2 linked regions of the Marinobacterium aestuarii genome follow. The main gene of each other region encodes a partner of the protein of the gene in region 2 in a complex. Links are inferred from orthologs where the notes say so. Each region holds a gene or a part of one and is shown on either strand. Other genes may lie near its edges. The genes, in order: rpsJ and nusB.

Region 1 (3,195 bases), 4.4 Mb from region 2 along the record:
CAGGAAATCAATTTCGGAACCTTCAGCTAGGCATACATAAGCCTTGCGAACGTCGTTCCGCTTGCCAAGGCCACGCGCTGTGCGCTTGGTCTTGCCCTTGATATTAAGGATGTTGACGCCTTTAACTTTGACATTAAAGAGCGCTTCAACAGCAGTTTTGACTTCCTGCTTGGTAGCAGTGTCAGCCACACGGAAAACAACCTGCTGAGAACCCTCAGCTACAATCGTTGCTTTCTCGGAAATATGTGGCCCCATTAGCACCTGATAAATACGAGCCTGGTTCATGCCAGTACCTCCTCGATTTTCTTCAGAGCAGGCACAGTTACCAGAACCTTCTCGAAGCCAACCAGGCTGACAGGGTCGATGCCTGCAGCGTCACGCACGTCAACGTGCGGTACGTTACGAGAAGCCAGATACAGGTTCTGCTCAACGTCTTCAGTGATCAGCAATGCGTTGCCCAGAGACAACTCATTCAGCTTGGCAATGAACAGCTTGGTTTTCGGAGATTCCAGAGCGAAATCTTCAACTACAACCAAACGATCCTGACGCACCAGCTCAGAGAAGATGCAACGCAGTGCTGCGCGGTACATTTTCTTGTTTACTTTCTGAGAGTGATCGCGTGTTTTGGCAGCAAAAGTTACGCCACCTGAGCGCCACAGCGGGCTACGAATGGTACCGGCACGAGCACGGCCTGTACCTTTCTGACGCCACGGTTTAGCACCACCGCCAGATACTTCTGAGCGGGTTTTCTGAGCTTTGGTACCCTGACGACCACCGGCCAGGTACGCCGTAACGACCTGATGAACCAGCGATTCGTTGAATTCTTTACCAAAAGCCAGGTCGGATACTTCAACCGAACCGGCAGTTCCAGCTAGATTCAGATTCATGTCAACCTCCCCTTAGGCGCCAGCCTTGACAGCCGGTTTAACGATTACGTCACCGCCGGGAGCACCCGGCACGGCACCTTTGACCAACAGCAGGTTGCGTTCAGCGTCAACGCGAACGACTTCAAGGGTCTGAATAGTGACGCGTTCAGCACCCATGTGACCTGCCATTTTTTTGCCTTTCCAGACGCGGCCAGGAGTCTGACATTGTCCTATGGAACCCGGAGCTCGGTGAGACAGAGAGTTACCGTGAGTCGCATCCTGCATGCTGAAGTTCCAACGCTTGATCGCGCCCTGGAAGCCCTTGCCTTTGGATTGACCGGTAACATCTACTTTCTGACCTGCTTCGAAGCGCTCAACGGTCAGCGCATCGCCGACGTTGATTTCTTCGTCATTCGACAGGCGGAACTCCCACAAACCGCGGCCGGCTTCAACGCCAGCTTTAGCAAAGTGACCAGCTTCCGGCTTGCTCAGCCGGCTCGCTTTACAGCCACCAGTGGTGATCTGCACAGCAGTGTAACCATCAGCTTCAATGGTTTTCACCTGAGTCACGCGGTTCGGCTCGACCTCGATGACGGTGACTGGCACGGACACGCCATCTTCAGTGAAGACACGGGTCATGCCCGCTTTACGTCCGATTAGACCTACAGTCATGTTTTTAACCTCTTGCCAGTTGTGTACGGGGCTGTTACCCACTACGGCTACCCTTTACAGGGCATTCCACAAACAGCGCTTCATGAATATAAATTAGAATGCGCAGTGCTGAATTAGCCGAGGCTGATCTGCACTTCAACGCCCGCTGCCAGATCCAGTTTCATCAGCGCGTCAACTGTTTTCTCAGTCGGCTCAACGATGTCCAGAACTCGCTTGTGAGTACGGATTTCATACTGATCGCGCGCGTCTTTGTTGACGTGCGGAGAAACCAGGATGGTAAAACGCTCTTTGCGGGTGGGAAGTGGGATCGGACCACGCACCTGAGCACCAGTCCGCTTTGCAGTCTCTACGATCTCCAAAGCGGAAGAGTCGATCAGGCGATGATCAAACGCCTTCAGACGAATTCGAATTTTCTGATTCTGCATTTTGATCACACTTAATCAAAGTTTTTGAACGGCCGAAGCCGGCATACCCTTCTAGGAAGGGACGCAAATTCTACTCAGGGGCGCAACCAGCGTCAAGTGAATGCGGTTATTAATTAAACAGCAACAATTGACCCTCGCCCGAAACAGAACACGCTTCACCCTACTTGACCACAAGTGGGCATCCTGGCCCGACACACTCATGCTCATCCTGAGCATAAAAAAAGACCCTCCGAAGAGGGCCTTTTCGTCACCTCAGATCAGCGAACTGATCTTAGGCGATGATTTTAGCTACAACACCAGCACCAACGGTACGGCCGCCTTCGCGAATCGCGAAACGCAGGCCTTCTTCCATGGCGATCGGGTTGATCAGGGTAACGGACATCTGCACGTTGTCACCCGGCATTACCATTTCAACACCTTCCGGCAGCTCACAGGCGCCGGTGATGTCTGTGGTACGGAAGTAGAACTGTGGACGGTAGCCTTTGAAGAACGGAGTGTGACGTCCGCCTTCTTCTTTGCTCAGTACGTAGACTTCGCCTTCGAACTGAGTGTGCGGCTTGATAGAACCCGGCTTGCACAGAACCTGACCACGCTCAACGTCGTCACGCTTGGTGCCACGCAGCAGCGCGCCAACGTTCTCGCCTGCACGACCTTCGTCCAGCAGTTTGCGGAACATTTCAACGCCCGTGCAGGTAGTAACCTGAGTATCGCGAACACCAACGATCTCGATCTGGTCGCCCACTTTCAGGATGCCACGCTCTACACGACCGGTTACAACAGTACCGCGACCGGAGATGGAGAAGACGTCTTCCACTGGCATCAGGAACGGCAGGTCAATTGCACGCTCAGGCTGCGGGATGTAGTTGTCCAGCGCATCAACCAGTTTCAGGACAGCAGACGTACCCAGTTCGTTGTCATCCTGGCCGTTAAGGGCCATCAGAGCGGAACCAGCGATGATCGGCGTGTCGTCACCCGGGAAGTCGTAGGCATCAAGCAGCTCGCGCAGCTCCATTTCTACCAGTTCCAGCATTTCAGCGTATTCTTCAGACTCAACGCCGCCGCAATCTTCAGCCAGCAGGTCAGCCTTGTTCAGGAAGACAACGATGAAAGGTACGCCAACCTGACGCGACAGCAGGATGTGCTCGCGAGTCTGCGGCATAGGGCCGTCAGTTGCGCCACATACCAGGATAGCGCCGTCCATCTGGGCCGCACCGGTGATCATGTTCTTGACG
Region 2 (3,283 bases):
TCCAGACCCAGTTAACCGGTACGAACAGCATGGTGATCCAGAAGCCGACAAATTCATCCCAGACGATACCGGGGTGATCATGTACGCCCATATCCCGCGCCGTGCGCCCGCACAGATAGATCCCCAGCCCCGCCGCCACGACCAGCACCAGCAGGTACCCCCACAGGGGCAGCAGCGTCATCAACAGATAAAGCGGAATCGCCGCCAGGGTACCAAAGGTTCCGGGGGCCCTGGGTGCCAGACCGCTGCCAAAGCCAAAGGCCAGAAAATGAACCGGATTGCGCCAAACTGCCAAACCCTGCATCGCTACTCCCGCTATCAGGCGTCATCGCCCTGCGCAAAATGGTTATATCCGCCGCCCTGAGTACTCTCGGCCAGCTGCACACCCCCGTCTTCCAGTCGCAGGCCGGCGCTGGCAGGCAGAATTTCGCCCACACAACACAGCGGCACCCCGTGGAGTTCAAGCTGCGCGCAGAGCGCATCCCAGCGCGCAGCGGGTACCGTAAAGCAGAGCTCGAAGTCCTCGCCACCGGACAGCGCCCAGTCCCGCGCCTGCTCTATATCGGTATAGGCCCGCAGCGCCTTGGACAACGGCAGCTGGCGACGCTCGATACGGGCACCGACGTCACTGGCCCGAAGAATGTGCCCCAGATCCGCCAGCAGCCCATCGGAGATATCGATACAGCTGCTGGCATAATCGGCGATCAGAAGACCGGTCGACAGCCTGGGCTCGGGGGCAAAGAAACGCTGCAGCAAGACCTGACTGCTGGCCGGCAGCGGATCAGGCTGAACCTCGGGGCGCAGCTGGATATCCAGACCTGCACGACTGTCACCGAGGGTGCCGGAGACACAGACAAGATCGCCCACAGCGGCGCCGCGGCGATGCAGCCCACGCCCGGCGGGCACCAGCCCCTGCACCTGCACGCTCAGCGTCAGCGGGCCGCGGGTGGTGTCACCGCCCACCAGACGAATGCCAAAACGCCGTGCACAGTGCCCCAGGGCTGCAGCAAAGGCCGCGAGCCAGGCTTCATCGGCACGGGGCAGCGTCAGCGCCAGGGTGAACCAGGCAGGCTGCGCCCCCATGGCGGCAAGGTCGCTGACAGCAGCCCCCATGAGCCGACTGGCGATATGCGCAGGATCGGTTCCCGCCAGGAAGTGGGTGCCTTCAACCAGGGTATCGATTGAGAGCACCAGATCCATGTCCGGCGGCACCCGCACCTGGGCACAGTCATCACCAATGCCGACGACAATGCTGGCGTCGTTATCGGTCAGGCTGCTGAAGTAATGCCGTATGAGCGCAAACTCGTCCAAGGCGCTGTCCGTCAGCCCTTGCGGGCGCGGATTTCAGCGTAACGTACGCGCTGAGCCAGCTTGTCGAGTACACCGTTGACGTACTTGTGGCTTTCGGTCGCGCCGAAGATCTTCGCCAGCTCAACGCTTTCGTTGATGGCCACGCGATAGGGCACTTCGACCCGCTGCATCAGCTCGTAGGTGCCTATACGCAGCACTGCCAGCTCAATGGGATCCAGATCTTTTACTGCACGATCCAGATAGGGCTCGAAGGCCTTGTCCAGTTCGGATTTGGACTTGGCCACACCGTGCAGCAGCTCGGAGAACATCTGCACGTCAGTGTCTTTCATGTCGTTGTCGACACGAAACTGGGCGTCGATTTCGGTCAGCGGCTGACCGGCAATCTGCCACTGATAGACCGCCTGCAGCGCAAAGCTGCGGGCGGAACGGCGTTTCTCGGTCAGAGAAACCTTTTTGCGCTTGGGGGTAGGAGCAGGAGCGTCGGACATGTTGCGCTTAAACCTCGAGTTGTCGCAGCAGGCTGACCATTTCCAGCGCTGACAAGGCCGCTTCCGCGCCCTTGTTTCCGGCCTTGGTGCCGGAGCGCTCGATCGCCTGTTCGATGCTGTTAACGGTCAGAATGCCATTTGCGACCGGTACATTATATTCCATGGCGACCTGAGCCACGCCCTTGGAGCTTTCGGCGGACACATATTCAAAGTGCGGTGTACCACCGCGGATCACGGCACCCAGGGCGATGATGGCATCGTCTTTCTTCTGAGCCGCGACGCGCTGCACTGCCAGCGGGATTTCGAATGCGCCCGGCACCCGAATCACGCGAATCTTGTCTTCCTCAACGCCATGGCGCTTGAGGGTATCGAGGGCGCCTTCCAGCAGACTTTCCACCACGAAAGCGTTGAAACGGCCGACCACGATAGCGTAGTTGCCGGCACAGCTCACAAAATCACCTTCATATATTTTCACAGACATTGGCAGTCCCACTTAATCTTCGTATGGAATGTATTCTTCGATTTCCAGATCAAAACCGGAGATCGCATTAAATTTCATCGGCGAGCTGAGCAGGCGCATCTTGCCCACGCCCAGGTCACGCAGAATCTGCGAGCCGGTGCCAACCGTAAGATAGGCACCGGAAGCACTGACATTCACCTTGGACTTCTTCGGCCCCTGCAACATCTGCTGCAATGCCGTGCCCAGGTTGATCTTGCTGCCCACATCCAGCAGCAGCACCACGCCCCGGCCTTCTTCCGCCACCTTGCGCAGCGCACGGCGCATGGTCCATTTCACGGTATCGCCCGGGCAGGCACCCACCACATCGCGCAGCACTTCGGTACGAATATGTACCCGCACCAGGGTCGGCTCCGTAGCGCTGATCTCGCCCTGGGTCAACGCCAGGTGCGTGCAGTTCTGGATTTCATCGCGATAGGTCACAAAGTTGAAGTCGCCGAACTCGGTGGGCAATACACCTTCGTCTTCACGTACTACCGTATGCTCGTTGAGCGTGCGGTAGTGAATCAGGTCGGCGATAGTACCTATCTTGAGGCCATGTTTCTCGGCAAATTTTTCCAGATCGGGCCGACGCGCCATGGTGCCGTCTTCATTCATGATCTCGACAATCGCAGACGCTGGCGACAGACCCGCCAGACGCGGCAGGTCGCAACCCGCTTCAGTGTGGCCTGCACGGCTCAGTACACCACCGGGCTGGGCCATCAGCGGGAATATATGCCCCGGCTGAACAATATCTTCCGGCACCGCATCGCCACGTACCGCCACCCGCACCGTATGGGCACGGTCGGCGGCGGAAATACCAGTGGTGACACCGGTGGCCGCCTCGATAGACATCGTAAAGTTGGTCGAGAACTGGGCACCATTGCTCTGCACCATCAGCGGCAGCTTGAGCTGCTCGCAGCGGCTGCGGGTCAGCGTCAGGCAGATCAGACCGCGGGCATGGGTGGCCATGAAGTTGATGTCCTCG

Evidence for each region.
Region 1: the proteins of nusB (region 2) and rpsJ are in contact, whole or in part, in a solved structure (PDB 3D3B), measured with the Escherichia coli proteins. The link is inferred for Marinobacterium aestuarii from one-to-one orthologs.

What each region holds. Positions count from the first base shown.
Region 1 is NZ_CP015839.1:4,880,819-4,884,013, forward strand. Bases 308-3,186 are described here. They hold rpsJ (30S ribosomal protein S10), read right to left. Parts: upstream 1,964-3,186; coding sequence 1,652-1,963; downstream 308-1,651. Other genes in these bases: rplD (50S ribosomal protein L4), read right to left, coding at 308-887; rplC (50S ribosomal protein L3), read right to left, coding at 900-1,538; tuf (elongation factor Tu), read right to left, coding at 2,235-3,186. In the rest of the region: rplW (50S ribosomal protein L23), read right to left, coding at 1-285; more of rplD, read right to left, coding at 282-307; more of tuf, read right to left, coding at 3,187-3,195. UniProt on the Escherichia coli protein: Involved in the binding of tRNA to the ribosomes. Part of the processive rRNA transcription and antitermination complex (rrnTAC). The complex forms an RNA-chaperone ring around the RNA exit tunnel of RNA polymerase (RNAP).
Region 2 is NZ_CP015839.1:484,933-488,215, reverse strand. Bases 62-3,028 are described here. They hold nusB (transcription antitermination factor NusB), read right to left. Parts: upstream 1,800-3,028; coding sequence 1,323-1,799; downstream 62-1,322. Other genes in these bases: ribBA (bifunctional 3,4-dihydroxy-2-butanone-4-phosphate synthase/GTP cyclohydrolase II), read right to left, coding at 2,293-3,028; ribH (6,7-dimethyl-8-ribityllumazine synthase), read right to left, coding at 1,807-2,280; thiL (thiamine-phosphate kinase), read right to left, coding at 319-1,311; A8C75_RS02090 (phosphatidylglycerophosphatase A family protein), read right to left, coding at 62-304. In the rest of the region: more of A8C75_RS02090, read right to left, coding at 1-61; more of ribBA, read right to left, coding at 3,029-3,283. UniProt on the Escherichia coli protein: Part of the processive rRNA transcription and antitermination complex (rrnTAC). The complex forms an RNA-chaperone ring around the RNA exit tunnel of RNA polymerase (RNAP).